DNA from 4 places in the Paenibacillus sp. FSL K6-1122 genome. Region 4 is predicted to be linked to each of the others. Evidence: riboswitches for the same ligand, from Rfam matches in the RefSeq annotation. Region 4 holds a riboswitch; each other region holds the start of a gene.
The links. Region 4 has a riboswitch for thiamine pyrophosphate ahead of thiC (phosphomethylpyrimidine synthase ThiC). Riboswitches for the same ligand answer to the same signal wherever they lie in the genome.
Positions count from the first base shown of each region.

Region 1 (8,372 bases), 300 kb from region 4:
ATCTTGCCCTTGATCGTCCAGCGTGTTTTGCCTGTCTTGGCATCATACAGGGTGGTTGTAAAATCTTCATATTCGCCGTAATGATCGCCGTTTTTGTTCTCACGGATCAACAACATGCCATCATTCAGCTCCTCAAATCTCTGTCCTACTCGAGCAGGGAATTGGGCAAGCTTTTTCCCCGTGTTCAGATCAAGCAGAAGCCACTGATTATCTAGTGATAGCCATCTTTCAGCATTCGTGGTTGCAAAGGGATCAAGACGTTCAATTCCACCAGTATATGGATCATTCCAAAATTGTTCTATGGTGGATCGTTTGCCCTTTAAGCTCCATACGGTTCGCCCTGATTGCGGATCGGCTGCAACCAGCTTATTCTTTTCCCAATACAACACATAGGGGTCATCTGCACTCTTGTTCAATAATTCATAACCTGTAGCCAGTTTTCGCGTCCACAATGTTTTTCCGTTTGCACTGTCCAGAACCGTTAACCAACTGTTGCTTGAGCTCTCAACAACCGGGTTATCCACAACCACAACGTTCTTAGCAGCGGTGATGCCATTTAGTCTAAAATTTTGCTTAGGAGTGTACGTCCACATGACCTTTCCGTTCTTCAAGTTCAGATGACGAATACGATCCACGTATTTTTTCTTATCAGGGTCATAATCGGTGTAGATTGTAACGTATTTGCGCTCTGCATCCACCTCTGCCTGCTGTCTTCCAAAACCCCCGTTAATCCCCCATAATTGCTGGCCGGAATGTCGGTCAAGGGCATATATGGAACCTTCGTAGTAACCTCCGCTAAATCCACCGTCATCGCCTTTCATCAGGAGCACGTCATCCGTGGCTGCTTGTAAAAAAGTGTAGTTAATATCCCCCTGGTTGGTCCATACCGGTTTCCAAGGGATTGTCGTTGGCAGTGTTGTGCCATACATTTTTGTCGTGAACCCATATTCATCGGCCCGACTGATGTTCCAATCAGAAACCACAACATTTCGTTCATCCTGTGGTAGATTCCAGCGTGTCCTGACCACCTTGCCATTCTTGTTGAATGTGACCAGAAATTGTGCATCTTCCCGCTCATATCTCCAGGTCTGCCCAATACTCATTGCATAACCAGTATCATTCAAATTGCTTGAACTCTCTTTCCAATCCGGTTCGCCTAACCACCCAGCCACTTGTTTGGAGGTGATTGCATTGTTCAGCTTCATATCTGTCAGATGGCGTATAACCGAAGTTGGTAGCGATGCATCCTGTTGGAACCAACCATCCGCCACATTCATCCGCTGTTCTATAGCCTGTGCCTTGATCCAGAAGAGTCCTGGCCGATACGTGAAGGATTCTTTATTCCAGACTCGTGGGGCAATGGAGACGCCATACCATCCTTTCCACTTTGCAACAATAACTGCCTTATCCGTTAGCGCTTTCTCAAAAGACCAGCTTGTAGAACTATCTGGAGCCAGATAAAGCTTACTGCCTGATTGGAGTGTGAAGCTTTGGGGAGCTGTTTCCGTCATGCTTCTGCTCTCCTTCAGGGCATACCAACTTGGCAGCCAAAAGTCTCCATGATCGGTTGACTTAAGCTGCACCCACTCACCTCGAACCGTGGCCAACGTATACTTTTCGTTTTTTGTTGTATAGTATTCAATCCCCAGCTGGTCAGCAGCCACACTGCCGTCCCTTCTGTTTTTGAACAGAGGGATGTCATTAATAAGCGTAACGGTGTCTCCTTGTTTGTAAGCTAACTTTGCAGTTAAGACTTGGGAACTTGCCCCCAATGCTTGTGGCGTTGTAGTCAAAGCTTGTCCTTCAAGGGCGACCATTTTGGAATCCAGCAGCATCCAGCCCGTCAACAGCACAGCTGATAATCCAGTCATGGTAATCCATTTGTACCCCGTTCTCTGCCAGTCAGGACCCGTCTTCACTCTCGTTCATCCCCATCCATTAGAAGTTATTTCCAATAGAGACGCTGCAAACAGGAAAAAGTTACCGGTTACCTCAATATATTTCTCTCTATCTCCCCGTATTACCTTACATCCACCATCGTAGCATGATAAGGAAAGGTAACCCCGATGTAATAAGCAGCTGTTAAGGTGAGCATATAATAAAATACAAACCACAGATCAGCTCGCGAATAGCCAATCTGAATGTAATACGTGCGGCTCGCGCCATCTGTGAACCCTTTCGCTTCCATCGCTACCGCCATTCGCTGTGCACGGCGAATACTCTGTGCCAGCAGCGGAATAGCGTAACGCTTGAGTGTACCATACACATTCCAGCGAGAGCCGCGTTGCTGTGTTCCACGAATACGAATCGCATAACGGAGCGTCTGGAATTCATCCAGCAAAATGGGGATCATGCGCATCGCGGCCAGAAAGCTATAGGCATATTTTGCGGGAAGCCGCCACTGCTGCATCAGGGAATAAAACAGTCTCACAGGCTTGGTCGTAAGACCAAAGAGTAACCCTGCCGCGGCCATAGTCAGCGAGCGAAAACCCAAGTGTAGACCGCGATAGAAACTCTCTTCGGTTATGTGGATCAATCCCCACTTATACCATGTGGTTTGGCCCTTACCAAACATCATCATACCTGTAGACGTGGAGATAAACACCAGAATGAATGGTGATGCGTACAGCATCAATCTATACCATGGATGACCTGTCCAGCACAGTAACAGCATCATCGCCAACGCAACGTTGGTCATTACATTCAGATTGTGAATGAGGATAACGATGACAAACATCATCGTCAGAGTGATCATCTTTAATCCCGGATTGACGTTATGAAGCCAGGTTTCACGGTGAGGAAACGACAGTTGCATCAGATAACCTCCCCTCACTTACCGTCCAGATTCGGGTGCAATATCTTTTTACAATTTCACGATCATGGGTAACCATAACAATGGCTGTTCCCTCTCTCCGCAATTGCTCCAGCTGTGCTAACATGGCAAACGTATTGCGGGCATCCTGTCCAAAAGTAGGTTCATCCAACAGCAGTATTCGCTGCTCTCTCACCAGTGCAGAGGCAACGCTTAAGCGTCGTTTCTGCCCCATCGATAATTGATAGGGATGACGCTCGGACAGGTCGATTAGTCCAAATTGATTCAACATATGATCAGTCCTGACAAGTCTTTCTTCCGTTGTATGCCTGCCCCCCAGTAATGAGAATTCCACTTCTTCCGCGACCGTGTTGGTCACAAATTGAAACTCCGGGTTCTGAAATACAAACGCAATTCGATCTGCAAGCTGCTCCGTTTTGCCAGAAGGCTGACCTTCCACCTCATAATGACCTGTTGTTTTCAGGATATTCATCAGAGATAACAACAATGAACTCTTGCCAGCTCCATTAGTTCCGACAATACCAATCCAATCCCCATGCCATACTTTGGCCTGTTCTACCTGAATGAAGGGTGTTTTCCCACGCCATCCGGTGAACTGCTGCAAGTCCAGTGCAGGCTGATAGCCGGGTGATACAGGCGATAAGGGTGAGACATGAGATATGGGGGATATACCCGGTGTATCCGATAAGCCAGACGATTGCTGTGCTTCCAAACTTGAGATGCCGTGATCCACACACACTTGAAGCTCTCCAGAAGCACTTCCCTCTTCTTGCTTAGCTGCCTGCTCGTGCTCATCCCACACACCCGGATACCAGATTCCATAAGCCTTCAGCTTTTCCCGTTCATGAGTAAATACCTGCTGTGCTGGCCCATCCGCCACAATCTTTCCTTCAGGTGATAACACAATGATGCGGTCGACCATATCCACAATCTCGTTTATTTTGTGTTCAACGATGATGATTGTTTTGTCACTGGCGATCCGTCTGACCGTATCCCACACCTGGGAAGTCCCCTCATCATCCAGCAGTGCAGTGGGTTCATCCAAAAACAATACCTCCGGGTCCATGGCAAGCATCGAAGCAATCGCAAGACGCTGCTTCATCCCCTGAGACATGGACTGGATCAATACACGATTCTGTTCAAAGGATGACCCCACTTGTTTCAGATAATATTCAATCAGAGCAGGCATCTCTTCACGCGGAATATTTCGGTTTTCCAGAACAAATGCGATCTCTTCATCTGTAAATGACATACAGAACTGGGTATCCGGATCTTGAAAGACCACTCCTGCTTTGGCGGGAACCTGAATATCATCACATTTCATCGGAATCTCAACCGAACGTGGTATCAGACCGCTCAGAATTTGCAATAACGTTGATTTACCGGAGCCACTCGGGCCAAGCAACAGCACTTTCTCTCCTTGACGCACAGAAAGAGACAAGCCTTGAAATACCAAGGCTTTCTCTCCCGGGAACTTGCATCTTAGATTCGTCACACTTACCGCTTGCGAATTCCCCTCTCCGCTCATCTAATCCAGCGCCTCATAATCTTGTTTGGATACCGGTCTGAGCGAACGCGTTACACCAGTCAGTTCCAATGCTTTGGCGAGATAATAAGCGAACACTCCAGCAATTAAGATGCTTCCAATGAAGCGGAATCCGATAAATAACGTGTAGTTCCAGGCCGAGAGTGAATCAATATACCCGTACTGGTAATCCAGCAAAAGCGAAGCCGCTGCGGCTCCTATGGCTGCAAGACAGGTGACAAACAGATTGGTTTTGCGATACAAAAATGCTGCGAAGAATATCTCGGCTCCCAATCCTTGCAACAGACCGTATACAAGTGTGGACATGCCCCATTCACTACCCAGAAAAGCACTTACCGTTGATGCCGCAACTTCGGCAAGAATAGCCACGCCTGGTTTACGAATGATAACAAAAGCAAACGTGCCCGCCATAAACCACATGCCGTAGATCATCTGCTCCGCATGAACGCCAAATGGTTTCATCAAGTCATATGTAGGTCCCCATATCTTGTAAATCACCCCAAACACTACTGCGATCACGATGGTTACCAGAATATCCGTTAGTTTCAATCGCTTGTTGCCTGCTGTTGTTGCCATGTTCTCTACGTCCTTCCTTTGTTCCCTGTGGGGGTTATCAAAATAAACGAAAAAGCCTCCCCGGTTCCGGGCAGGCCTCACGCACAGTGGACAATCTTCACAATGATGTATTGGATGGATGTCGGAAATACGGAATATCAACCAGCCCCCCTCCGCCCTGGCAGATACACCACCACAGTTCAAAGAGGTCTGTTGTTCATCCACGTTCATTCCCACAATTCACCCTTACATATCGCAAATCCATGTTCTCTACGCTGGCATTACCCAGATCAGATGTACGGTCAGCAGCACAAGGCCACTCTCTCAGCCCAACTTCATTGAGCTCCCGGTTCACTTATTTCATTGCTTCTAATGTACATCAGATGGGTATTTGTGGCAATCCCTAGAAAAATCATCATGCTTCATTTGGGGTAACAGGGGAAAGTATCTGATGGTTCACTTTCCATAATATGAAACATTTAGGTTATGTAGTCCGTCTTAAACATTAGAAGGGAGATTGATAGTGATGAAAGATTACAATTCTGTTTGGCAGCTTAAAACATGGAAAATGGTCCTTGCCGCTTCGATACTCACCGCAGGCACGGCACCTGCCTTACTCTCATCCACTGTGGCGGAAGCCGCAACAACTAAACCTAAACCGACAGCTTATATTAACAATGTTCAAGCTCAATATGATGTTGTCATACGGCAGGGTATTACGTACGTGGCATTGACGGAGCTTCAATTCCTCGGCAACTATACGTTTGGTTACAATAACAAAACAAAAGAGATCAGCATTAGCACAGGCAGCGATAAGTATGTCCTTACACCTAACAGCAAAACAATGAAGAAAAACGGTCAGAATGCGACATTATCCTCAGCGCCGATTCTGGTGAATGGTAAAGCGATGCTTCCGCTCCGTGCCATCGGTGAAGCTTTTGGTGCCAAGGTGCAGTGGAACCAGAAGGCCAAGGAAGCCTACATTTACACTACCGATGCTACGATTGTAAAAGAATATAACAGTTCCGATCTGACTGTGGCGCGTGAAGCCGCACTGCATCTGCCACGCTTCTCTGAACTGGGACAAGCACGTCTGGACATTCGCAATCCTTTGGGTCCGGTGGATTCATCCATTGAATACATCTTTGAGCAAGGTAAAAAAGATCGTTTCTTCGTTGTTGAGGATAACGATCTGATCAGTTATTATATCCTTAAAAATGGAAGTGCACTGCTACAATGGCAGGCTAACATCAGCAAAAATGCCGGAACCATCGGTGACCTGTTCTTTATTAAAAACAAAGCCGTTGCTGAAGCAGGGACTCGTCCTTCCGTAGCAGGTCAAACACTCGTATCATTTAAGTACTCTCGCATGCTTGAAGAAACCTCTTACGAAATCATGAACAAATTGGGCTCTATTGATACCGGTTCTGTTGTCCCCGAGAAAGGCAAAGTCATCGTTGAAGTTCCGGGAGAGCAATAATTTGAGCATCCTCTATAAAACATTGCTCAGCAGAACTATACTATGACATCTGCATTACAAAGAGCGTCCCACAAAGTCATTGTAACAATGACCTTGGAACGCTCTTTTTGGCGTTATATTTTAACTTCAAATTACAAGCAGAGCTTAAACTTTTACCAACTCCAGCGATTCAATCTTCTGTCTAATATTGCGTGTTCCCAGACTGGCTCGTTTTCCCTGAAGCAAACCCCTTGAACAACGTTGGTACTTTGGAATAACGGGTATTCGTAATTTTCCCTTGTGATGTGCTGCTGTCTGTACGCATAATCGAATCTTTCACATTGGAAATGTTGGAGTTATCCAGCGTCATGTTAACTGCGAAGGAAGTTCCACCATTTTGGCGAACCAGTTTGCCAATATCATCTGCACGGAAATTTTTGATGTTAATTGTTCCAGCTGCATTCATCTGGAACACTTTATCATAAGCCTTATACGCTGCCCCACCGGTAATGTTAACCGTTCCGGCAGACTTCAATGTCAGTGCATCCTCGCCCACGTCCTGCCAGACCACATTCGATATATTACAGTTGCCATAACAGTGAACACCATCAGCAGCTGGTGATCCAATGTTTACGTTTTTGAGCGTGGCCCCTGCCTCCAGACGGAAGACTGGCTTCTGATTTTCTGCTTGAGATCCGTCGCCCAGTGTGGAAGGATTAGCTACAAATGTTTTGCCTTGACCATCATAGGTCGTGCCCTTTGGAACCACAATGGTTGAATTTACAACCGTAGGCGCAGCCGCAGCCGGAACTGCACCAAATATAGAAGCAACCAAACCAGCGGACAGTAACAACGTCAACATTTTTTTCATAACTTTATTCCTCCCTTATTCTCTCGTTTTTTGGTAGTGTACAGCCTGGGCTTGTACTGGAAGATCGTCAGAGGTGCACCTCTGTCCGATCTACAACCTAATCTTACCAAATAAGGGAGGTAACTAGAATAATCATTAGATCAGATATATCATGACAACGCACAATCCCTGTCATATCGGCATTTTTTGCATATCAGGTTTCTCAAACAATATGCTGATATCAACCTCTGGTATGCTCATTTGTAACGTATGTACCCCTCACTTAATCCCCAATAACAAAGAAAGACCACTACATTTGTCTCCAAATGTGTGATCTTGAATGTCTTCTGGCTTGCTGATATAAAATATCAGGCTCCAAATCTCTGACGATAACCGCACTTTCTACACAACTCTTCTACAGCTTCGCGTTTGGAGAAGCCATATACCAGATTGTTCGCTCGCTCACCCTCAATAATCTCCGAGAATGACTTCTCGTGCACATTACCCAGGTTAATCACACCCTCGCCATCGAGACAGCATGGAACCACCGTTCCATCTACAAGCACAGCTGCCTGACCGCGAAGTGCATGGCAAAAGCCTTTACCGTCATCTTCAGGCGCATCCAGACTTGGCCACTGGAACTCATGGTCCTGATTCAGGTATACATTCGGGGCAATTTTGACCCCACTGCCTGGAACTACTTTTTCCTCAATGCGGAAGTCGAGATTGAATTCACGTTCCAATACTTCAAGGGTCTCCCGATTTCGATTCATCTGAGCATTTGTGAAGTTATCCTGCGTCAGATTCCAAAGTCGGAATGAGATGATGACATTGTGCTTAACGGCCTCGTGTACAAAGGACAAAATATGACGCAGATACCCGTCACGATCTGTTGAACCTTCATGCCCATCGAAGCTGTGCAGGGAGAAATTCATCTGCCGCAGCGCCGGTTTGCCAAGCAATTTATGCTGAGTCTTGGGCAGCAGTGTACCATTCGTTGTAATGTTCACCTTGAGTCCCTTCTCATGTGCGGAATCGAGCAACAGATCTATTTTGGGATGCAACAAGGGTTCACCTTTGACATGTAGATAAATATGATTGGTGTGTGGTTTAACTTGATCCAGTATAT
Region 1 covers NZ_CP150272.1:1,049,628-1,057,999, reverse strand. Annotated here, with positions in the region: gene NSQ20_RS04735 (PQQ-binding-like beta-propeller repeat protein) at 1-1,919, opposite strand, end outside; gene NSQ20_RS04730 (energy-coupling factor transporter transmembrane component T) at 2,021-2,815, opposite strand; gene NSQ20_RS04725 (ABC transporter ATP-binding protein) at 2,790-4,361, opposite strand; gene NSQ20_RS04720 (ECF transporter S component) at 4,362-4,955, opposite strand; TPP riboswitch at 5,185-5,295, opposite strand; gene NSQ20_RS04715 (copper amine oxidase N-terminal domain-containing protein) at 5,461-6,414, shown strand; gene NSQ20_RS04710 (pectate lyase) at 6,596-7,264, opposite strand; gene NSQ20_RS04705 (radical SAM/SPASM domain-containing protein) at 7,612-8,372, opposite strand, start outside.
Region 1: another riboswitch for thiamine pyrophosphate. It lies ahead of NSQ20_RS04720 (ECF transporter S component); the one in region 4 lies ahead of thiC (phosphomethylpyrimidine synthase ThiC).

Region 2 (8,372 bases), 3.4 Mb from region 4:
CTGATCCGGATACGGCTGTATTTAACAATACGCCATCGGCACCAAGTTCCATCGCATAAGCAGCATCTTTTGGGGAGCGCAATCCTGCATCCACAATTACAGGTACAACGGCCTGCTCAATGATGATCTCAAGGTTATAGGGATTGATGATACCTCTACCAGCTCCGATGGGAGAAGCGCCAGGCATTACAGCATGTACGCCAAGTAATTGTAGCCTTTTGGCCAGAATGACATCATCCGAAATATAAGGCAATACCGTGAAGCCCTTTTCCAGCAAAATTTCGCAAGCCTTGTACGTTTCAATCGGATCTGGGAGTAACGTCATTCCATCTCCGATGACTTCGACTTTTATCATATCACAAAGTCCTGAAGCCCGCGCAAGCTCGGCAATCCGCACCGCCTCTTCCGCAGTGAAAGCCCCTGCCGTATTCGGAAGAAGTGTGTATTTATCCAGATCCAACGTATCCAGGAAATGCTTCTGGTTACGCTCTTCCAGATTCAGACGACGAACAGCAAAGGTTAAAACTTCCGTTTCAGATGCTTCCACAGCCTGACTTTGCACTTCCAGATCCGAAAACTTACCTGTTCCAAGCAACAATCTGGACTCAAACGTATATTTACCAATGTTCAACATTATCAACCGCCTCCTACAAAATGTACAATCTCGATTCGATCACCTTCTCTTAATGCCGTCGTTTCATGATACTCACGCGTTAAAATATGCTTGTTCAGCTCTACAACTACAGTCTTGACTTGCAAATCAAAAGATTGGAGTAATTTATCCACACGATTCAATCTGTCTTCAATCTCCATCCGTTGACCATTAACGATGATATTCACTGCACCACTCCCTTTCTGTTCAATCGCTCAGGGCTCAGCGCCTCAATTCCGAGTTCTTCTGAGCTTTTGCCAGCGAGCAACTCAGCGATAAGCCTGCCTGTTATCGCACTAAGCAAGATACCGTTGCGGTAATGTCCAAAGGCGGCGAACAACCCGGGAATACTCTTGCAAGCACCTATATAAGGCAGTCCATCGGGAGTTGCCGGCCTTACGCCTGCCCACGCTCGTATAAATTGTGCTTCCTTCATCCCAGGCACCCAGTGGGTAGCCGCTGTTAGCAGCTTCTGAACACCCTGTACAGAAACGTTCAAATCCGTTCTGCCTGGCAGACTGGTTGCCCCAAGCCAAACCTCTCCATTGGCTTTGGGAACAATATAGATATCCTCTGCATACACCGTTCTATCAGGTCTGTACCCTGCATGTTCATCTGAGAACTGAACGGCGGCTATTTCACCTTTTACCGACCACACAGGCAAGCTCAGATTCACATGTCTCATCAACTCTTCACTCTGTAATCCAGCCGCTATAATGACATGTTTGCATTTCATCTCACCGATCGATGTGGTGATCCCCTGCACACCGTGTTCGTTTGCTTGCACACGTATATCCTGTATGTCCTCCATAACCCGTGCTCCCAATGCTTGAGCGGATTCAGCATATGCCTTCGTTAGATGGACAGGAAGAATCTCACTCTCGTAAGGTCTGTAGTAGGCTCCATACGTATCTCTGTTAAGCCATGATGCCTCCTGTTGCACAACGGAACGGTCCCACCACACCTCATCAGCAGAAGCAGACAACGCAGACTTCCGATTGTCCTTATAACTACTTAATTCACTGTATGAACAAAAAGGAGTTAGGAATCCCTGGCGTTGCAGACCAGTCTCTACCTCACTGAGTGTAGCCATTAGCACCTGTTGCTCGATAAGTAACTGCCTGCTCTGCCTGGCGAGCTTAGCCATCAAAGGATGAGCAAAATCCTCACTGTCTGCTGCCAGCATCCCAGCCGCTGCGCAAGAAGTCCCTCCTGCAATCGCCGAACGCTCCAGTAACAGCACATCCTGTCCACGGGAAGCAAGCTCATACGCAATGGCACATCCAACAACGCCTCCGCCTACAATAATCGTTTCTGCATAAATCTTATCCGGTCTATCAGTAATGATCTTTTTCATCCTCTCATCTCCTTGATTCAGCGGCTCAAACTTTCTGTAGCAACGATAGCCTGCCTTAATGATTCAGCGGCCCGATCCGGGGAATCGCTCGCCCATACATTCGAAATCACAGCGACTCCCTGTGCGCCTGCAGAGCGAATAGCGTGAATGTTTCCCGGTTCGATGCCCCCAATCGCCATGACAGGAATGGAGACACCAGAGCACACTTCAGCCAGAGCATATAATCCTCTTGGTTCAAGATCAGGCTTACTGTTGGTTGAGTAGACATGCCCGAAGAAAAGGTAATCGGCTCCCCGTTCTTCAGCGATTTTTGCCTCATCGTTTGAATGAACAGATACACCCAGACGAAGTCGCTGGACATTGCTTATAACAGCAGGGTTGTAGTTACGTATAGCCTCTTGCCCCCAATGTACACCGCCATAGATGTCATTCTGTGGTGGCAGTTCTGAACCATTGATAACGATGCGACAAGACGGAACGCCAACACCACGCAGACTTTCAGCCCAACCGATCTTTTGTTGCCACGAGAGTTGTTTCTCTCGTATATGGATGTAGTCCACCCATGGCCAAACGTCCTTTGCAGCTTTTACAAAAGATGCTTGATTCCCTACACCCGTAGATACAACATGCAGTTCAAATGATCCGTGTACACGTTCATGAGAAATTACCGTACTTTTCATCTCCTTCCATGCGTGAATGCTATGAAAACACAAAAAAGCCACTCCCGTAGGGGAGTGGCTGCGTATTAATTATAGGACCAGATGACTGACTGATACATACAGTTCATTTCGTGCAATAAAGCTATAGACCTTATAGCCATAACGTTATACACGCAACTGCATGTTTCAATTTACTAAGCAAGACGGTTGAATTCTTTCGAATTGCCGTTTGCTCACGTCATTCACTGAAACGCGCTCGCCACTTCCCTACGCTGGTATGATCCAGATCAGGTGCAAAGGGTCCGGAATCGCATTCTTCCATCTCAGCCACATCGTGCGGCCCCCCTAGTGTTCATATGAAGTTGTAGCCTATGTTACCATAGAAGGATTTTTTTGTCACCGTTCATTTCTATTAAGCGTTGCTTGAATTGTCTAGTTTTTCTCAGACCATTCTTCAACATTCCATGTTTTGGTAACCCAACCCTCGTAGAAATCAGGTTCATGAGATACCAGCAACACCGTTCCCTTGAATTCTTGCAAGGCACGCTGTAACTCAGCTTTAGCTGTGACATCCAAATGGTTCGTCGGCTCATCGAATAGAATCCAGTTGCTTTCACGCATCAAAAGTTTGCATAGACGAACCTTGGCTTGCTCTCCACCACTCAGCATGTTAAGCGGACGGGTAATGTGCTCATTTTTCAACCCGCAACGAGCGAGATGACCCCGGACTTCATTTTGGGTCAAATGTGAAAACTCATTCCACACATCCTCAATCGGCGTGATATTCCCAGCACGAACTTCCTGCTCAAAATAGGCCGTTTCGAGATAATCTCCCAAGAAAGTCTTTCCACTGAGTGGAGATATTTTTCCCAGGATGGTTTTCAGCAGTGTTGATTTACCCACACCATTACAACCTACGATGGCAATTTTTTCACCACGTTCAATTGTCATTGTCATTTTAGGCAGCAAAGGATACGTATATCCAATTTCAAAATCAATGCCCTCAAAGACCGTTTTGCTGCTCGCGCGGGCATCCTTGAATTTGAACGTTGGTTTGGCCGCTTCATCTGGACGATCAATACGTTCAATTCTGTCCAGTTGCTTCTCCCGGCTCTTCGCTCGACCAGAAGTTGAAGCACGTGCCTTGTTACGCTGAATGAAATCTTCCTGCTTCTTGATGTACTCTTGCTGCTTCTCGTACGCATCAATATGCTGGGCTTTATTCATATCAGCCATCTCGAGGAACTTGTTATAGTTCGCTGCATATCTCGTTAATTTGGCAAATTCCAAATGATAAATGACATTTACGACTTCATTCATGAATTCCGTGTCATGGGAGATTAAAAGAAACGCATGAGGGTAGTCCTTCAGGTAACGTGACAACCATTCAATGTGTTCTACATCCAGATAGTTGGTCGGCTCATCCAGCAAAAGAGCTGTAGGTTTCTCAAGCAGAAGCTTGGCCAGAAGCACCTTGGTACGTTGTCCACCACTTAGAGCTGCGACATCCCGATCCAGACCAATTGCGGACAAACCAAGTCCATTGGCCATCTCTTCCACTTTTACGTCAATCAGATAAAAGTCGCCCTGTTCCAGTTGTTCCTGAATATCGCCCATCTCTTCCAGCAACTGCTCCAGCTTATCTGGATCTGCATCTGCCATCTGGTCCGTTATATTCATCATTTCTTTTTCTAATTCAAGCAACGGAAGGAATGCATCTTTAAGAACGTCACGAATGGTTTTGCCTGGGGTAAGCTTCGTGTGCTGATCCAGATATCCATAACGGACCTTAGGTGTCCATTCCACTTTTCCACTATCTTTAAGCAATTTACCGGTAAGGATGTTCATTAATGTGGATTTACCCACACCATTGGCACCAACAAGTCCTACGCGCTCTCCGGCAAGTAAACGAAACGATACATTTTTAAATAACGTGCGATCTCCAAAATTGTGACTTACGTTCTCTACTGACAATAAACTCATAAGATGAGGTTGCTCCTATCTATTAGACATTACTTTTGTTATTGTTCCGAAACCCTATTCTAGCACAGGTCCCGTCTTTTCTGAAAGTAATGTAAACAGTTCAGGAACCTCTTACATGATTTTATCATACAGGCTACCCTAACGATTAGAGCATTTATATTCAAAATAGCCTTGTGCAGCTGCTTGTCTTGCGTCTGTAAACACCTCTTCAGCACGGTAACCATTACCACATGTGGAGGGGTAATAGTACTTGATACCCGTTAAAGGATCTACCCCACCTACGATGGCCGTTTTCTTCACAAGTCTGCCTCCACCGATCGCATAATTGTTGATCTTTTGGTCACCCACACCTATACCTTGGATAAAGGCCATAATCCCTGTATCGTTAATGGAGTTGTACCAATCTTCCTGCGCAATCAGGGGCATCGTAAACGTATAGGAAATACCGTTCTTTCTGGCAAACTCATTATGGCGGTTAATCACATCAGCCAGATCATCCTGAACAGCAGTCACAATCCGGCTTTGTCTAACTTGCTCAAATACGCTGGTATTCTGAAGTAAAGGAATCTGTGTGCTTGAGGCCAGTTCTTTTTGGAATCCCTCAATCCATTTCCCTGCGCTTGCGTCAAAGGCATATACGTAGTCGTCCAGTGTAAAGTTAATACTGTTACCATTAGAATCTGAATATGTATAAGGTTTCTTGGGACTCCACACTTGCCTTAAAGAATCTTCACGGTTACCTGTCAACTCTGTTTCTGTGGACAACATATAATAGCCATCATAATCCAGAATAACCACGGCAGGAATGTAATTAAACATGTTTCGAATAGCTGCAGGATCATTCTGAATCCCCATATTCAAAGCCATCGTCTGCGTAAATGTCAACAAGGCAAGCTCTTTGTCCGCTTTAACAAACTTGGTTGAATCATAACCTGCTTCATCATTTTGCTTCTCATTTTGATGCATCACTGCACCTGCATCCATGACTGCAGTTTGAAGTGCAGATCTGTATCGTTGGCCAAGATATTGAGCCTCCTCGGCATCTTGCGTATGGAGTGAGATGATCCAGAAGAGCGGGAAAAAGATCAGCACGAATACAATGGAAAGCTCAGTAATCTTCATTGAGGACCATACCTCCGTATGTTACAAATACTGCTGAAGCCTGAACCGTGCCACTCAACCATTCACGAATGAGCATGGAAGGTGTACGATTTGTATTTTGGAGCGTCACGGTGAAAAAATCCCCTGTCGTCAACGTATATCTTCGGCCAGGATCATCAACCGGTATCACACCTGAGGATGGGAATAGTCTTTCTCGAATCTGAGCTGCATAATATCCATCCTGCACCACTTCATAGGTCCCGTTAAAACTGTTATTGTCCATCGGGTCTATATAGTGAGGTACATATTTCTTATGTAAATGTTCCATCGACACATCATACACATTGCCCGTCTGGGCCAGTTGCTCCTCAAAATCAGCCAACATTCGAGGTGAAATATACCCTTTCGTTCGGACAGCATCAACAAAACGTGTTACATTCTGAACAGCCGTCATACGTGCTATATCATCCTGCCGATCGGCTGTTTCAGCAGCTGGGTACACATAGAGCAGAAGGACTGCGAGCAATACGGCAAGCAGCTTGGATGCGGCATTAATCAATTCACACTCGCCTCCTTCCAAAAAACAATCTTGAGCAGTTCTCCAGTTTCATTTCGTATAAACTCTGGTCTGTAGGTGGCATCGAGCTGGACAGGAATCGTCGCTGTTTTGCTGACAAGTGGATCGATCACATACGAAGTTCCATCTACCTCCACAGGAATGCCTGTGCCTGTCATCTGTCTAACGGTATGCAACACTCCCGCTCCACTATACTGATACAGATTGGTGGTATGCAGTGTTGTTGTCAGCCGACCTTCCATGCCTGCTGTTGTCTGTACTCTGTCGTTCAAGGCCGCTGATAAAATCTTAACATTCTGTTGCCCGTACAGGCAGGCTGTCACAAACAGGACAACCGCCGTACAAAACAACATGAGATGCTGTGTATTCCTTGACATGTTAAACCAACTCCTGTCAGGATTGCTGGAAGATCAGCCCTCTTACCACGTTCGAACGGTCTTTTACGATAATGGCTTTGAATTTACCACTTGGATTGACATATTGATTTTCTTTTTCACTCATGGTCTGGTTAATAATCCCCACTTTATCGTCGGGTGCAATAACCGAGCCGTAGTCCGCATTATTGAGATCCTGTGAAATGTTTAATTGATTGCCGTACCATTGACCCGCTTTATTTTTACCTGTAATAACTTGAATACCGAACTGGTCCTTGTCCGCATATTTACGCAGCGCATTCGTTACCTGTGATCCACTGATGGTTGTTCCGTCATATACCGTAAATGCAGCCTGGGACAACTCGGTTTGGATATCAGCAAAATTGTTCTGGGCCGTCTTGGTTGCCTCCTGAGCCGAAATAAACAACAGAACTACAATTGTGATCAAAGCGATTGTTAAGAATATCCCTGCTGCCACCTTTAAAGCGCTTGATGCATTGTTCATGATAAATCCTCCCAAGTTATAAGTTATTAAACTATTTCAGACTGTCACACAGATGAATTGTGCTACAGTTTCTGAATTTGCTCATAATAAATGCTCATCTGTAAGAAGCTCATACCGACCAATGGAATAACCAGATACAAAAAGATAAGGGCGTACATAGGTGTAAATCCAATGGTTCTCCCCCATGATGCTTTGACATCTATCATTTTGCTGTATTCCTGCTTGCGTTGTTCAAAATAGAATGCCATCATGCTCTCAAGATCATCGAAGGCTTCACGTATTGAGATTTTTCCAAGGGCAAGCTGCAATTTATCAACCAGTCGCTGGAACTCGGGCAAGCCCGCCTCTTCCTTTAATTGTTCAAGTGCAAGCTCTGGTCCATGTTCAAAATGCAACAAACATTTTTGCAGCGGGCGCTTGAAAATGACGGCAAATCGATTAAGCCATTCCAATATCTCTTCAACTGACATACGGTCCATCTCACGCAAAATGGAAATCACTGTCTGGAATTGATAGATTTCATGTCGCATATCCAACCTTCGCATTTTCCGCTGAAATAACATGAGCCATACGGGCATGTAGTACCCCGCTGCACCCATGAGAATGGCTATAATCATTTCCCACCAGCGTACATATTGCTTGTTATACACCTCAAGTTTCTGCATAATGCGCGTGATGGTCTCATTCTGGGTATCATGGTCTAACTGAACTGGAGATAACTGCTGTAACGCTTTGGAGACTTCTTCGTATGTAGCTCCTCGGTTCATTTCTACACTTTCCAGCACGGATTGATCCAACGCTGTTTTTTCCTCAGCTTTCCTGAGATCCGTTTCAGCCATTGCACCAAACATTCGATCATCGCGGATTGGATCATACAAGATGTGGTTACGTTCAACCTGGTGCAACAGCAAGATGCAACCCATTGTAAGGACCAAACAACCTGCGAATAACAACACTCGTCGAATGGCAAGCCATTCGTATTTCAACTCTGAACTGCTCTCCCTCATGAGCCGTATCGTTTGACTGTACTGTGTACTGCCAGGTTTCGCCGCAAACAACATCGCCAATTTCCGTATGAAGATTTGCTTGTACAGAAACTGATCCAACCATGAATGCTTATGCCCTGACCGATAACGGGTCTCATCGTATTGCTGGAGTCTTTGC
Region 2 covers NZ_CP150272.1:4,193,165-4,201,536, forward strand. Annotated here, with positions in the region: gene NSQ20_RS18895 (thiazole synthase) at 1-634, opposite strand, end outside; gene thiS (sulfur carrier protein ThiS) at 637-840, opposite strand; gene thiO (glycine oxidase ThiO) at 837-2,009, opposite strand; gene NSQ20_RS18910 (thiamine phosphate synthase) at 2,027-2,689, opposite strand; TPP riboswitch at 2,916-3,025, opposite strand; gene NSQ20_RS18915 (ABC-F family ATP-binding cassette domain-containing protein) at 3,101-4,651, opposite strand; gene NSQ20_RS18920 (hypothetical protein) at 4,790-5,773, opposite strand; gene NSQ20_RS18925 (hypothetical protein) at 5,760-6,311, opposite strand; gene NSQ20_RS18930 (hypothetical protein) at 6,308-6,706, opposite strand; gene NSQ20_RS18935 (hypothetical protein) at 6,723-7,208, opposite strand; gene NSQ20_RS18940 (hypothetical protein) at 7,271-8,372, opposite strand, start outside.
Region 2: another riboswitch for thiamine pyrophosphate. It lies ahead of NSQ20_RS18910 (thiamine phosphate synthase); the one in region 4 lies ahead of thiC (phosphomethylpyrimidine synthase ThiC).

Region 3 (8,372 bases), 3.1 Mb from region 4:
GTCTAAAAACTGATCGAAATCCACACTTTCAATTTTCTCTCTTGCAAGGGAAACAAATTCCGGATTAATTATTCCGTCTATGTACATTAACACAACTTTTGTTTTACTCAGTGATCCTATAGTGAAGCTTTCCGTTTTTAATGTCGTTATAGGCAAACGTCTGCGCAACATTGTAATGTTATTATCGATTTGTTCGCTGAAGCTATCTTTCGCTCCATATATAACCGTTTCCGTTTGGGAAGGTTCAATTGCCCGGCCAAGAGGATTTTCCAACTGTATGCCTAGCCATTGATCGTTGACTGAATCGTATAGAAGAATATATCCTTGCATTATTTTTTGCCCAGCATCTTCGATCGATATAACTTCTGAAACATCAGAATTGATTATGCATGAAGGAAGCGAATTTCCGCCTGATTGATGAAGTGGCTGAATAATCGCCTCGTTTAAACGCTCTTGATCTATTAATGTTTTTATAAATAAAAGATGGACTGAAGCACTCGTACCTATTTTGTGCTCAATGATTTCGGCATCTTCCATATGGTTTAATATCTGTTTTAAATCATCAAGCCATGTAGACTTTTGATGATTTTTCATTTGAGGCTCGTGTTTTTCAACCATGGTCGTCTCCTTTATCAAAGTAATAAAATGGTGATAAGGTTAATATCTTGTCCTGTAATCGAAAAATCATACGACCGGCAATTTGTAGTTTAACAGCAATATCGGGAACAACATGCTACCAGATTAATCTTAATCGAATGAGTGTATTATGGTACCCTACCCTTTGTATCTGTCTCCGGCTTTCCTCTTGGGCGACAAAAAACAAAAAGACAGGCATCAACTGATACCTGTCCCTATCTTAAGTTCATTAGAATTACTATATTGCCCTTAGATAAAGGGCCTACGGTCCCGCAAAATGAACTGAATAATCTGCTATTAAAATCTGCTTTGAAAAGTGGGATGTATCAAAAGGTAGGAGCAGGTAATTCATCAATGTTCATGCGTAGTAGACTATAGGGTTTTTGTCGCAGGTCTTTTCCGTAATGAAATCTGGCCTGCCTATGTAATTGGTTCACAATTACATATAAGTATTGATCCGGACCAATAGAAAAAGTATCCGGCCATAAAATTCGGGGATCATGGGCGATGGTTTCCATGATTCCATTTGGCAATATCTTTCGAATACTATCGTTTTCGTAATCTCCAGCATAAACGTTTCCTTTAGCGTCTGTGATCATCCCATCAGATGCACCCTTCTCTCCCCAATACTGCACAAGATCACTTAACTTAAAATCCGGTATCGTTCTGTCTCTTAACGATTCTGTTGAGATAGAGAATAACTGGCGACTGGTTAATGGACAATAGAATAACATTTTTCCATCAGGGGAAATCGCTATACCATCAGAGGCCAATCGAAACGGAGATGTCGAACCATCCGCGTTTCGATTCATCAAAATTTTACCTTCCACTTTCGGCACAAAATACGGATCGGGTGAGGTCGAGCTTGCTCCATGCAACCGTCTATACGCATTTCCGTTTTCTAAATTTACGACGATAATAGCGCCTGGACCATTGGAAGAAGAATCCGTTATATATGCGTAACCTGCTTTTCCTACACGAAAGTCAAATCGGACATCATTTAGATACGTTGTCGGCAAGACTACATCATCTGCAAATGTATATACTTTTCTAATTGTATTTGTTTCTAAATCTACCGCGACTAATTTTGCCCCTCCTTTAATAGGCTCTGAAAAATTTGGTGCAGCCGTGTCCAGTACCCACAGGGTTCCCCTTCCATCTGCAACAACACTCTGGACACTAATGAAGGACATAACGATATTCAATGGGTTGATCAAATTCGTTTCTTCATTAGGATAAGGTTGCATCTGACCATCAACAATTTCCGCTACCGTAAATCTAACGTCATCTCCCCATTTTGGAAAGCAAATAAAGGTACGCCCGGTTTCGGATACACTAACGCCTGTAGGCATAGCCCCGTAAAAGGAATGAACGAGTTCTAACTTACCAAAATATTCTTCCATAGGTAACATAGGCTGTATGATGTCCTCCTCAACATAGTTGAATAGATATTACCTATAATTATGTTCAAGACTTTTTCTAATGCCTGGCCCTTAATCATTCTTTTTTAACCTCGATTTTGAAATTGTCCGATACATTTAAAAATACAAAAAAACTTCGGCGTAAGCCGAAGCATGTTGACGTTAACTATATGTGCTCTAGGAAAAATGCTTCTTCCGATCGTCAACGCAAAACTTTGCCAAGCTTATCAGTACCAAAACCGTTTTATTGTTGGTCCGGTAAACCTAATGCATTGGCTGAAGTTATCGCTTGATCTAAAAATTCCTCTGCTCGGGTCAATTGCTGCCTGGCAATCTCCAACGCTTGTGAATTTGTTGCCGCATTAGATTCACTTAACGAGCTTATTGCCTGATTTAAAGCCGTCTGCACCTTAGAAACCGCGTTAGATGCATGCTGCTCCAGCGTATTACTACCACTCGAGTTAAGTGCATCTTCTGCTGGTTTTCTTGCGTTTTCGGTTGCTAGATCAATTTTGTTTTTATTGGGCACCGTGACTCCTCCTTCCATGAGTAAGATCATTCATTTAAACAGAAATAAGTATGGGATTGAGATTTTGTATATATCCCTGCGACTGTATGGGAATATTCGGATCTTACCTCTCCGGTGATCCATATTAGTATAAGATCCGATGCATTGGAAAATCTAATCTTGATGAAAAAGGAGGGGATCATTTCTGAATGGCTAATCCAACGCTAGCGCCGCACGAATCGATGGAACTGCATGAAGCGTTAAACTTCAAAACGCTCTGCATCGCTAAGTCGAAACTTATGCAAGGCCTGGTCTTTGACCAAGAGCTAAAAGCATTAATGCAGAAAGACGTAATTCAATCCATACAACAGATTGCTGAGCTGCAAGCAATCTACGCAAGAGCTCCTTTTCAAGCACCCGTTCCGAATAATCCGACACCTATAACACATTAAGGGGAACTCAGATGAATACCGATTATTTAGATCCGATTAATTCATTGAATATGCCGGAAATGGCAGATATGACTTTTGCCATGGATTTCCTTCTTCGTGCCAAGGAGGGTGTACGTAATTTGTCCATCGCCCTGACGGAAACGGCTTCACCGGATGTAAGAGCCCTGTTGCATACTCATCTGAAGCAGGGAATTTCAATGCACCAAGAAATTTCGGAGCTCATGATTCGCAAAAAATGGTTTCATCCTTATGAGCTGAACGAACAGTACCAACTCGATCAGCTTTCGGCGAAAAATACGGTGATGATCGGGCAGATGAATCTGTTCCCGGGTGATACGTCACGTAAAGGGATGTTTGATCGGACCCCAGATGAACATATTGGAGGACATAAAGCATGAAGGCGGTAACGTATCAAGGGGTTAAAAATGTCGTGGTCAAAGAGGTGCCGGATGCGAAGATTGTGAAACCGGACGATATGATCGTAAAGATCACCAGTACCGCGATTTGCGGTTCTGACCTTCATCTTATTCACGGGATGATCCCTAACCTTCAGGAAAACTATGTCATCGGACATGAGCCGATGGGGATCGTAGAAGAAGTGGGCCCTGGCGTGACCAAGGTAAAAAAAGGCGACCGCGTAATCATCCCGTTTAACATCGCATGCGGAGAATGCTTTTTTTGCAAAAATCAGCTGGAAAGCCAATGTGACAATTCCAACGAACACGGGGATATGGGCGCATATTTCGGCTACTCCGGAACGACCGGCGGATATCCCGGCGGGCAAGCGGAGTATTTACGGGTCCCATTTGCTAATTTTACCCACTTTAAGATCCCTGAAAACTGCGAACAACCGGACGAAAAGCTAAGCTTGATCGCCGATGCCATGACGACGGCATTCTGGAGCGTAGATAACGCCGGCGTTAAAAATGGAGATACGGTCATTGTGCTCGGCTGCGGCCCGGTCGGACTCCTAGCCCAGAAGTTCTGCTGGCTGAAAGGAGCTAAGCGGGTCATAGCCGTCGACTATGTCGATTACCGCTTAAAGCATGCGAAGCGAACAAACAATGTGGAAATAGTAAACTTCGAACAGGATAAGAATATTGGGAACACTCTCAAGGAAATGACCAAAGGCGGCGCCGATGTTGTCATTGATGCGGTAGGAATGGACGGCAAGATGAGCGATCTTGAATTTCTAGCCAGCGGTATGAAACTGCAAGGCGGCACCATGAGCGCATTTATCATTGCATCTCAGGCTGTTCGCAAAGGTGGCACCATTCAAGTCACTGGGGTATACGGCGGACGTTATAACGGATTCCCGCTCGGTGATATCATGCAGCGAAACGTGAATATCCGTTCCGGACAAGCTCCGGTCATTCACTACATGCCATACATGTACGAGTTGGTTACGTCTGGCAAAGTGGACCCTGGCGACATTGTTACGCACGTCATTCCGCTCAGCGAGGCCAAACGGGGCTATGAAGTGTTCGATACAAAAACGGACGATTGCATTAAAGTCATCTTAAAGCCTTAAATATGAATAGATACATGGGAGGACAATCTGAATGGATTCCACATACGCTTTGCATGAGATTCTCGAGGTACATGAAATAGCTGCGTTCAAGACGGTTTGTATGACTAAATCCAAGACCATGCAAGCTCTGGTAACCGACCCGGAGCTCAAGCAAATTTTGCAACAAGATGCGATCTTATCACAACAGCAGCTTCAGGAGCTCGGTGGAGTGCTGTCTAAAGCGACTGTATAGGAGATAAAAAAATGAACCCAATATTAGAACACATGACTGGTCTTAATACGCTGACCGATGACGTGATCGCAATGGATTTTTTGATGAACGCCAAGAGCGGTGTCAGAAACTACGCCATGGCTGTGACCGAATGTGCCACCCCCGAAATCAAACAAATTTTGATGAAACAGCTCGATGAAGCCATAGATTCTCATGAAAAGATATCAAATTACATGGTGCAGCATGGTTTATACCACCCTTACCATATTGCAGAGCAAATTCAGCTCGATCTGAAAAACATTCAGACTGCTATGAACATTCCGTCCTGACACCCTTTTTGATTTTAGCCAGAGACTTCAGAGAACAAAATGTCCCTGTGTCAAGAATTTCAACAATGAAAAAAGGCGGATACTATCCGCCCTTTTTTTGGCATCGTCACGAAACACGCTTATTGCAAGCGTTCCTTTACGTATTCTACTTATTTCTATCCTGAGACTGTTTATGGCCGCTGCTCTCTACTTTAATTGACTACAGTGAACTTAAGGCTCCAGCTTCCATGACATTTCCCAAAAATCAAGCTCAAAGCGACTGCACATCACGAAAATATCCTCCATCCGTTGGTACGTTCCCTCGCTACAGCCTTCTAATAGCTTATCAGTTAACGTCACTAGGGATTGATTGTTGCTGTTGTATTCAGAGGAAGCATATCCTGTGATCCACTCTCCGTAAAAAGGATGCTCAGCTGCACCTGGCTTTTGGGCAAGGACTTGACCAATCTCTGCATAGCTCCATGAGCAGGCCAGAATGGATACAAGTACTTCTGCTATGCCACCCGCATGGGAAACAGAGAGCATATAGTTAGTATAGGCTGCATTTTTCAGGGCAGGTTTTACCTGGAAAACATGATCCTCTGTAATTCCTAATCGCTCCATATAAGAACGATGAATTTTCATTTCACCATTCAGGATGTTATCTACGTTTTCACTAAAAAACTGCATCAATTTGGGGTCGTGCGACTTGACAATACCTAGTGCAAATACGCGGGCATAATCGAACAGGTACAAGTAGTCTTGCAGCAAATAATAACGAAATTGTTCAACCGTTAAGGAACCATCTCCGATTCCTTTAACAAAGGGATGCTCAAGACATTCCTTCCACACAGGCTGTGCTGCCTGATATAGTCTCTCTGAAATAGTCAACATGTGTTCCTCCAATTCATAATGTACGTATTTAAAAACAAAAAAACGAAACATCCTATGGATGTTTCGCAGACAAATACACTAAAACAAGGGGGTTCGCATGAGCTACCCAAGTACAGTGTTTCATCGTTGCATCCCTACGTTGGCATTATCCAAATCAGGTAAGGTCGGTTTAACACCCTCTCAGCCGGTTAAGGCTCCCTCGCAAACGGTTGTATGTAGTTGATTACTTTCCTATTCCCATAAAAGATAAAATAACATCCATTTAGTATATCAAGGGCTGTTAAATATAGTCAAGGAAGATTGTATCGCCCCTCATCACCTTTGGTGACGTATGTAAACGATGAAAACCATCACAACAATGGTTGAGTTTCAGCCACTGTTATGATGGTTTCTATTCTTGCAACTACTGCCGATGGTTTAATGCCCGAGTTTGTTCTTTCCGACAAAAGTGAGTATTCCGTACTGGGAAGTATTTCTCCAGCTCTCATTGGTCGTATCATTCCACTTGGCTACGCTCTGCTTACCTCCGCCCTGGTTGTCGTTAATTTGGAGCTCGAAACCGAGAACATTTCCTGCTTTGGGCGTCAATGATTGTAAATGAATTCTGGCTTCTACGAGATATCCTTTATTTGTTTTCTTCACAGCACTTACAAGGCGTCCAGGTGAGGCACCCCCTGCAAAGGTTCCCACATTGTCTGCACTGATTCTGAACTGGGCATCATCATATTGAAAATACGGTGTGCGCTGGTGATTCTCGTCCAGGAAAATCTCAACCGAATCCTGATCCCATGGGTTGATACTATCTGTAATGATGTTTGGATCAGTGACGTCGATCAGCAGGTATAGATACTCACCTGACCACATTGCGCGAGCCACTGCCTCTGCACCTTCGCTCTGGTTCAACCGTTTTACTTCAAATGGTGCAGCCTTATTCCATGATGTGTCTTTCTTCCCATCAATCTGAACAATCCCTTGCACAGCTTGTGCAGATTTGGGCATAGGGGCGAGTTGAATCACGCCGTATTTGCTTGTATCCTGTTCCTGAGATTGTGTTCGATCATTCCAGTACAGTGGATTATAAGGTTGTGTCCCACTTGAACCGCCATCAGTCACACGGATATCCAATCCGGCTTCATATTCTGATCCGACTTGGATACCACCCCACGGAATGGACAATTCAACCTGATATCCGGCTTTTGTCTCGCGTACACGATATGAACGCTGCTCCACACCCTCAGCTTTGCCCGACCGCTTAATGATTACGTGTCGGTCATCTGCTTCATATGAAGTGGTCTTGCCATTATTGAGATCAACAAAGATATCTACTCTGTCATTCACATCTGCCTTTGCATCCTGTACATCCACGAGGATATACAGGTTACTATGATCCCATAAAGTGCGGAAACTGGCTGATCCCGAAGAGTCACCCTTCAGTGGAGTAGACACCGCTTTGTTCCAGAGCGGATCTTGTGTCTGTTTTTTGATATCCGGTTTACCCGAAAGTGAGACGGCTCTCTGCGTCAACACAGGCAAACTGGATTCATCCACGAGTCCCCAGTATGCCTTTTTGGCCTTCAGGGCTGAATCAAACAGCATAGCCTGGTTGTTGTAAGACTTCTCATCTTGGAGTCCCCATAAGGTAACTGAAGAAATGTGGTCTTTGTGTTTTTTGTACAAATCCAACAGTTCCTTATATCGATACGCCTGCTTTACTGCAACTTCATCGGACATCTCTTCACCAAATGGAATTCCGCTATCCACATCCAGTTCCGTGATCTGAATATCCAATCCAAGTTCGGCGAACATGCTGATCGTTTTTTCAATTTCCTTGATGGGCGGGGATTCCAGGTTATAGTGGGATTGCAAACCCACACCATCGATGAGCCCTTTCTCTTTCAGTCGTTTGACCAACTGATACATATGCTCTCTTTTCTCAGAGATTTCCGTGAAGTATTCGTTGTAATATAATTTGGCATTCGGATCGGCTGCACGAGCGAATTCATAGGTTTTCTCAATATAATCCGGACCAATTAGTTCATAAAAGGGACTTTTACGTAAACCGTTGGCATCACCATTGCTATCCGCAATCGCCTCGTTTACCACATCCCAGGCATAGATCTTACCTTTGTATCGGGTCATGACGGTTTCAACGTAATCCTGAATCCGGGCAAGTAGTAATTCTCGACTCGCAGGGTTACCCTGAGGATCCTTGAACATCCACTCTGCTGCATCAATATGCCACAACAACGCATGTGCGCGTACGCCCATACCATGCTCCTCGGCGAACTGAACATATTGATCGGCTGCCTCGAACTCATAAACACCTTCGGAAGGAGACATGTACTTCGGTTTCATCTCGTAGGTTGCGGTCAAGCTGTTAAAGTGCTTTGTGAGCAGTTGTCCATATGCGC
Region 3 covers NZ_CP150272.1:3,836,380-3,844,751, reverse strand. Annotated here, with positions in the region: gene NSQ20_RS17370 (spore germination protein) at 1-618, opposite strand, end outside; gene NSQ20_RS17365 (L-dopachrome tautomerase-related protein) at 963-2,048, opposite strand; gene NSQ20_RS17360 (hypothetical protein) at 2,302-2,586, opposite strand; gene NSQ20_RS17355 (hypothetical protein) at 2,775-3,017, shown strand; gene NSQ20_RS17350 (spore coat protein) at 3,029-3,415, shown strand; gene NSQ20_RS17345 (zinc-dependent alcohol dehydrogenase) at 3,412-4,548, shown strand; gene NSQ20_RS17340 (hypothetical protein) at 4,580-4,780, shown strand; gene NSQ20_RS17335 (spore coat protein) at 4,792-5,088, shown strand; gene tenA (thiaminase II) at 5,299-5,961, opposite strand; TPP riboswitch at 6,075-6,172, opposite strand; gene NSQ20_RS17325 (endo-1,4-beta-xylanase) at 6,379-8,372, opposite strand, start outside.
Region 3: another riboswitch for thiamine pyrophosphate. It lies ahead of tenA (thiaminase II); the one in region 4 lies ahead of thiC (phosphomethylpyrimidine synthase ThiC).

Region 4 (8,372 bases):
TCAGGCATGTTTCTATAATGGTTTAAATATCTAAAAGATCCATGACATATACGAACTGTTAAAGGGGACTTAGCACATGACCACCATTGGTTGTTTTCACGCTCATTATTCCAACATCGCCTTAATTGAAGAGACGCTTGCTCCTTATGAAGTTGAATTGGTCCATTACGTCGATCCAGGTCTGGACCGTCTTAAACATGACGCTGACTTTTCCGAGGTCATTATTCACGAGAAGGTAGCCCAGACGCTCCAATGGATCGCTGAGTGTCATGCCGATGCCATTCTGGTCACCTGCACCCTGTTTGCGACAGTACTGGAGCAGGAAGCCATACAGGTCCCTGTGCCTGTGATCGGCATAGATGATCCGTTATTGCAGGAGATGCGGCGAGTACCAGGAGATTACATAATATCATTCACCAACCCGGCAACTATTGAAGGAACGATGGCACGGTTGAATCAGGCATTACAGCAAGAGGATGAGAATGGGCAACTACACGTTGCCAAGACCTCTCAGACGGAAGCGGTGTGCATCCCTGGGACATTTGAGTTGATTATGCGTGGAGATCAGCAAGGGTATCTCGAAGCGGTACGAAAAGGCTTACAGCAGATTGCTGAGCAGTACCCGGGTAAAGCGGTAGTGGCGGCCCAACTGTCTATGGCTCCCGCTGCTGCACAGGTTACAATAGATCGCGGTATTCCAATCCATAGCCCGCTGGCATTGCTTGCAACGTATTTGGAGAAGGATTTGGGCTTGGCTCGACAGTAGCTGCATCAAACAATTAATTGATACAAATTGGATGTGCTCCTGTGATCTAGTTAAGAGTTAGTATAATAAATATAAGTATGTTTAATTTATTATTTACATAAATACATATTAATCCTAATTTATAAAATAATAATTAAATATACATAATTTAGGTATACAAACCTAGGGTTATATGATAAATTTATATTGTTATAATTTAACAAATTACTCAGAGGGTGAGGTTTTACATTGAAATTATTGCGTTTATCGAAGTTACTGTTGGTTTGCTGTCTATGCCTATTACTTATTCCTACCAGTGCTTTCGCTTCTGCAGAGAATAAAACTGTGAAATTGGATATAACTTTATTAAAGCAGGGTATTCCTTATGAAGTAATAGAATCCTGGAGCCCTGAGTTTAAGAAAAGTCTTTCGAAAGAAGATGGATCAATTGAAGTAGTGGCTCATGAAAAAGCCTCAGCACCTGAATTCAACGGAGAGGTTGGACCACTTGGAAATATCAAGGATGATCAATTTGACTATTATATAACCATAGTTCGAACTGATAATGTTAATAATCGTGAGCGGTTTATGGTTGCATTAACAGGAAAGTGGAAATCAATGCCTTTTTGGCGCTTATCTGATGCTTATGGCGCTTCTTTTGATAAAGAAATTTGGAGAACAGTTCCAGGTTCTGGGTATTATGAAGATAAAGTCAAGTATAGCGGAAACTCTACGTTTACAACTTTAGGAAGTGGACGTAATTTCTCATATACTGGTGAGAATGGTGTTGGATTCAATGCTGATCTCAAAGGGGGCATTATTATAACAGAACAGGTTGCCTCTGCCGTCTTTACAATAGAACATAAAAAGCAAGGAAATCAAAGTGGTCTATCTCAAATACAATCCAATTACTACCACATTAAAGGTACGGGCAGTGTAGGATTGAGTTTTGGAGCTCTAGAGGTTAGCTTCTCAGGCTCTGCTGATAATGATTCCAGAGGTACACTTAAAAATTTTAATTATTAATAAAGTCTTTGTTAAATATGTTTATGTAATATAAGGTAGAATAAATTTAAATTAACAAAAGAGAACGATATAAAAATCGTTCTCTTTTACACATTTCACTCAAAAAGAGAGGTGAATAAATTAATGCGATTTTTATATATTTTTATCTTGTTCCTAGTCGGTATGGGTTCTTCCGCACTTCTACATGCTAGTAATCTTAAACTTTCTGATGGCGTGCTGTTTGTCATCGCAGGTATCCTATTTCAGATTTGGCGTAAGTTGGATTGAATCCAAGAGTTACGGTGAAGCGGGTTTGGCCTTGTCCAAACATTAATCAATATTTATAATTTAAAGCTTCAAAAAACCTTCATCACTTGGCTCCCTTAGGAGCGTGTCCGATATTCCTCGGCTTTTTCCTGCATCCCGGCAGCTACAGCCTCATTCTCGGACAACCCTTTGTCTGCGGCAAAGGCACGAATGTCCTGCGTGATGCGCATGCTACAGAACTTTGGTCCACACATGGAGCAGAAATGAGCTTCTTTGGCCCCTTCTGCCGGCAGTGTCTCATCATGGTAGGACAGCGCACGTTCCGGGTCCAGCGACAGGTTGAACTGGTCCCGCCAGCGGAACTCGAAGCGTGCCTTGGACAATGCGTCATCGCGGCGCTGGGCACGTGGATGGCCTTTCGCCAGATCGGCGGCATGAGCTGCGATCTTGTAGGCGATGACCCCTTCCCGCACATCATCCTTGTTGGGCAGGCCCAAATGTTCTTTTGGCGTAACATAACAGAGCATGGACGTGCCGAACCAACCAATCATGGCCGCACCAATGGCGGATGTGATGTGATCGTAACCCGGGGCAATGTCGGTCGTCAGCGGCCCCAGCGTATAGAACGGTGCCTCTTTACAGATCTCCATCTGCAAGTCCACATTCTCTTTGATCTTATGCATCGGCACATGCCCCGGACCTTCGATCATCACCTGCACATCATGCTTCCATGCGATCTGCGTCAGTTCCCCGAGCGTAGCCAGTTCCGCCATCTGAGCTTCGTCATTCGCATCGTAGATACTACCTGGACGAAGTCCATCTCCCAGCGAAAACGCCACATCATACCTTTTCATAATCTCGCAGATTTCTTCAAAATGAATGTACAAAAAGTTCTCCTGATGATGCGCAAGGCACCATGCTGCCATAATGGACCCACCGCGAGATACAATGCCTGTCATCCGCTTGGCCGTCATAGGGATATAACGCAGCAATACACCTGCATGAATCGTAAAGTAGTCCACGCCCTGCTCTGCCTGCTCTATGAGTGTGTCACGGTACAACTCCCAAGTCAGCGCTTCCGCTTCGCCATTCACCTTTTCCAGCGCCTGATACAGCGGCACCGTACCAATCGGCACAGGTGAATTGCGGATAATCCATTCCCGGGTGGTATGAATGTTTTTGCCTGTGGATAGATCCATCACGGTATCCGATCCCCAGCGTACCGCCCAAGTCATCTTCTCCACCTCTTCCTCGATGGAGGAAGATACAGAAGAGTTGCCTATATTGGCATTGATCTTCACATGAAAATGACGACCAATCAACATCGGCTCACTCTCCGGGTGATTGATGTTGGACGGCAGGATGGCCCGTCCACTCGCCAGCTCCTGTCTTACAAATTCCGGTTCCACGCCTTCACGAATAGCGGCGAACTCCATCTCTGCCGTAATGACTCCCTGCCTCGCATAATGCATCTGAGTCACACAGCGTCCTGTCTGTGCTCGCAGCGGTTTGCCTCGTAATCCAGGGTACTCTTCGGCTCCAGCTCTCTTTCCTCCGGGCTTCAGTCCGTTATCCTCCGGTTTAACCGTACGGCCTTGATAAGCTTCAACATCGCCACGCTCTGTGATCCAGCGAGTGCGCAGGGCTGGCAAACCTGCGCGGATATCCGCATGAAATGCGGGATCGATCATCGGGCCGCTCGTATCGTAGACACGCAACGGTTCGTTATGCTCCACCCCTTGGGGAGTATTCGTGTCATGAAGGGCTATCTCACGCTCCGGTACAGCAATGTCCGGCCGTGAGCCCTGAATGTAGACTTTGCGGCTGCCCGGAAAGGGCTGGACCCGTCCGGCCGCCCCTGTTTCTTTTTCCACCTGCTGACCGTTATGTTCCTGTTCCATCGCTTGTTGTCCCGTTTGATTTCCTGTACTCATGTTCACTTGTCTCCTCCTCAGTGTTCGTCGCTTGTTTGGTTGGTTTCATCATTAGCTCGCTTACGTACCTGTCCCAAATCATGCGCAATGCAGAGAAGAAAGAGCGATCCTACACCAGACCAGGGGAGACACTTTTCATGTACAGTTAACAACAGACGGAGGCTGCCACAGATCATCGATCTATAAGACTTCCCTCCTCATCCAAGCCCACTTCCGCAGGTTATCGAAAAAGAAGCCCATAAAATCCGCGCTATATCGCCCGTTCCCTGTATATAAAAAAGCCGGTCCCCGAAGGAACCGACTTTTATGTCCATCACCAATAATGCACCTTTATGCAGCTCCTTAACGGAGCCCTACAAGGGTCACATCATGTGGTGGTTGTGGTCATATCGCCGATTACTTCCCTACGCTGGTATGATCCAGATCAGGTGCAAAGGGTCCGGAATCTCATGCGATTCCGTCTCAGTCCGGACAATTCGGACTCCCCCAGTAACGTTAATTAGTTGCAGCTTACATAAGCCGCCGTTCATATTCAATGAAGCTGGCCCCGCTGGGCCGTCCATTACAGAGTAGCGCAACCGGAACATAAAAACAACCTTTATATTCCAAATGATCAAACTCTATTGGAGAAAAAACTTACATCAACATCAGGATAACATGAGCCCCATTTGCGTAGCAGCATCCTTCAACACAGGTGCGTATTCATGCAATGTCTCCTGCGAAAGTCGGCTGACAGGTCCTGAGACCGAGAGGGCAGCTGCAATATTGCCTCTGCGATCCATAATCGGTACAGATACCGCGGCAGCTCCCGGCTCACGTTCCTCGTAACTTGTGGCATATCCGTTATCCCGGATATCTCCCATCTGCGCTAAATACACCGCGGGATCAATAAACACCGGCCATTCCGGCCCGTTCATCAGTTCTTCACGATCCTCGTCCGTGGCAAACGCCATCAGGACTTTGCTGGAAGCCCCCACAGACAGCGGGAGTCTAACACCAACGGGAGCAACTCGGCGGATCGCCTGATCACTTTGCACAGCCTGAATCCGTATCCGTTCACTGCCATCACGCAGGTACAGACTCACGGTCTCCCCCAATCGATCTCTCAGTCGCTCCATCGCAGGCAACAGCAGAATAGCGGGATCATCACTGCGGGACATATGAGCTGACAGCTCCCAGATTCGGATGCCAAGTCGGTACTTCTCTGTTGCTGCATCGCGGATCACGAACCCTCGATCCTCCAGCGTAGCCATCAAACGGTGGACTGTACTTTTGTGCAGGCCGATCTGGCTGGCAATTTCGGTGAGTCCCAGATCACTGCGTGTGGTAAAACATAATAATATATCCAGCGCCCGTTCCACAGCCCGGACGGTTAACTTGCGATCTTCCATGGCATAATGCCCTCCTCATGTTTCATCACATGAAACTTGGTTACATAAATTATATGAGAAACGGTCTCATCTGTAAACCAAAAAGAGCCAAAATCAAAATAGGCAAACGTGTAAATTTTTCCTTTTTATAAGACTTAATCCCCTGTAATTTACACACTAAGGTAATTTTACCCATATATCTTAAGAACTATATAACAATTGCGTAACAAATGCCCTCAATCAATTGACTTTGACTATATTGGAACATACGATAAAGATATATTACATTAAGATATCGCTCTGAAGCAGGCTCTGAAATCGACGCAATTCTCTTTTCATGTCGTTGTTATCTTCAACTGAACTTCAAAGGAGGGGCATTCATGTATCAATCATCCCAGAGCGAAGCCCCGCTGCAAACAAAAGTGTCCGATCTGCCCTCTTCCCTATCACCGAGGCTGATTCGGTTCAAACATATTATCGTAGCGTTGCTGCTCTCCGTTGTATTTTTTCTACTGTTTTGTTTTATCGCACTGCATGGTTATATCGCATGGGTATTATCCAATCCTACTGTAGCGCCGGTCTTCTCCAATCCGATGCAGGCCAAGAACATGAAGTACGAAGACATCACGTTCCCGGCAGCAGATGGCAGCCGGACGATGCAGGGATGGTATATACCTGCTGACAATGCTGCAAGCAAAACGATTATTTTCAGTCACGGCTATGGTGCCAATCGTGAAGAAACATGGGTACCCATGTATGACCTGGCACACTATGCCCATCAACTTGGGTTCAACGTGGTGATGTTCGATTACGGCTTCGCTTCTCAAGTGAACAAAGCTGTAGCCACAGGTGGCAAAGCTGAGTCACAGCAATTGCTGGGTGCCATCCAGTTCGCCAAGCAGCGCGGTGCGCAGGAACTGGTTGTCTGGGGCTTCTCGATGGGTGCCGGTACGGCGCTTCAAACCGGACTGATTACGAAGGAAGTGGATGCAATGATTCTGGACAGTGCGTTCCTGCTGGAGCCAGATACGCTGTACCACAACATTCACAACCAGATCGATTTGCCACGTCAGCCTACACTGGAGATCATGAAACTGTTGTTCCCTGTTCTGAATGGTACCGGATTACAACAGATTCCATACCAGGAAGTGAAAAAGAAAGATTATCCGTTCCCGATTTTCTTCATCCATGGTACAGAGGACGAGAAGGCGCCTTATCCAATTGCGGAGCAACTCGCCGCCAACCAGACCAATCCGTACTCCGATGTATGGATTGTCCAGGATGCGCATCATGAGTTGATCTTCCGGGAGCATCCAAAGGAATATCTGCGCCGTGTCTCAACTTTCCTGAGTCATGTAACGAAAACAAGCAGTGACGATGTGCAAAACACGAATAATGGAGAATAACCAAATTTCAATCATCGAATTTATTCCAGAGCCCTCAGGGGCTCTTTTTTTGCACTCATAGGACAACAAGCTCGCGGAATATACTCTTGGGACGCATGAACAGACGGTCTGCATGCAATGAATTTCATCTGAAGGAGGTTCAACATAGATGAACTGGTATGGATATGGTCACCTGCTGCCTCTGCGGACATTGGAGGAAATCCGTTTCTGGAAAGAGCAGGAGAAAGAACATACACTCGTCATTCGTGCCCTGGTTCCTGATCTGGAGCCCCCATACGTCAAGCTACTGGAGGAATGGGAGGTTACCTTTGCAAACAGTGAGCGAGTAGCCAATCAGCTTTTAAAACAACTATTGCCCGCAACCCATCCGCCTGCTCCCTACATCGTTCGTTGTATCGATCAACTTGTGTTGGCAGCTCGGCAGCAATCGAGAGAGTTCATCAAACAGCTGTATGTTCTTCTGGAGCAAAGTGCTGCTGTGCAAGCTGTTCCGCTTGCCAAAGTACTCATTCTGCACTTTATCCGCGAGTCGGAGTATTTTCTGGGCGTATTGGATACGCTTGGCCAACCTGGCATCTTACGCGAAACGGATTCGGAGCCATCACTTTTTCTGGAAAATGCGTTGCATACGTCAGAGTCAGGAAGCATCCATCGCCAAGCTTCAGAAGCTCCAACTTCTCCAGAGGGAAATGTAAATGCACCTGCCGGTTCAGCTCATATCCAATCCGCAACCATTCAACCACCTTCTACCGGAACAACACAAGCCACACCCAGCTCTACAGCACCTCCTGTAAAAGAAAAGCCGGTTCCCATTGGAGGACACACACTGCCTCCCCTTCCCTATGCGTACAATGCACTGGAGCCACATATTGATGAGCTGACGATGCGTATCCATCATGACAAACACCATCAATCTTATGTGGACGGACTAAATGTAGCAGAGAAGAAGCTGGCGGAATCGCGAAAAAAGAATAACTTTGAACTCATCAAACATTGGGAACGTGAACTTGCCTTCAACGGGGCAGGCCACTACCTGCATACGATCTTCTGGACAATTATGAACCCTGCTGGCGGCGGCAAACCTTCCGGTATGCTCGCAGAGCAGATCAAGCGAGATTTCGGGAGTTATGAAGCGTTTAAGAATCAATTCACAGAAGCCGCGAACAAGGTGGAAGGCAGTGGCTGGGCGATGCTTGTCTGGAGCCCGAGAGCACATCGTTTGGAGATTTTGCAGGCGGAAAAACACCAGAACCTGTCCCAGTCCGATATCGTACCACTCCTGCCACTGGATGTGTGGGAACATGCCTACTATCTGAAACATCAGAATGAACGCAAAAAGTATATCGAGGATTGGTGGAACGTTGTCTACTGGCCCGCTGTGGCCGAGCGTTACGAAACGGCACGCAAGTTGTTGTGGCCGCCTTATTAAGCTTGGGGTTAGATGGTTTAGAGAAAAAAAGAGATATCTCCAGCCGAATGACTGAACGATATCTCTTTTGGTGTATACAAAAAAGCAAGCCTCCTGTAAAAAGAGACTTGCTTGTATTTTGAGAGACTTCCTATTTCTAAATGTTCACTTAAGAAGCACAGCCCTCGCAAGCCACATAGTTGTCGCCAACCTGTTTGCTAATGGAGATCAGATCGC
Region 4 covers NZ_CP150272.1:746,391-754,762, reverse strand. Annotated here, with positions in the region: gene NSQ20_RS03485 (hypothetical protein) at 77-766, shown strand; gene NSQ20_RS03480 (hypothetical protein) at 995-1,771, shown strand; gene thiC (phosphomethylpyrimidine synthase ThiC) at 2,134-3,918, opposite strand; TPP riboswitch at 4,336-4,449, opposite strand; gene NSQ20_RS03470 (IclR family transcriptional regulator) at 4,599-5,342, opposite strand; gene NSQ20_RS03465 (alpha/beta hydrolase) at 5,702-6,727, shown strand; gene NSQ20_RS03460 (Fe-Mn family superoxide dismutase) at 6,876-8,156, shown strand; gene NSQ20_RS03455 (hypothetical protein) at 8,305-8,372, opposite strand, start outside.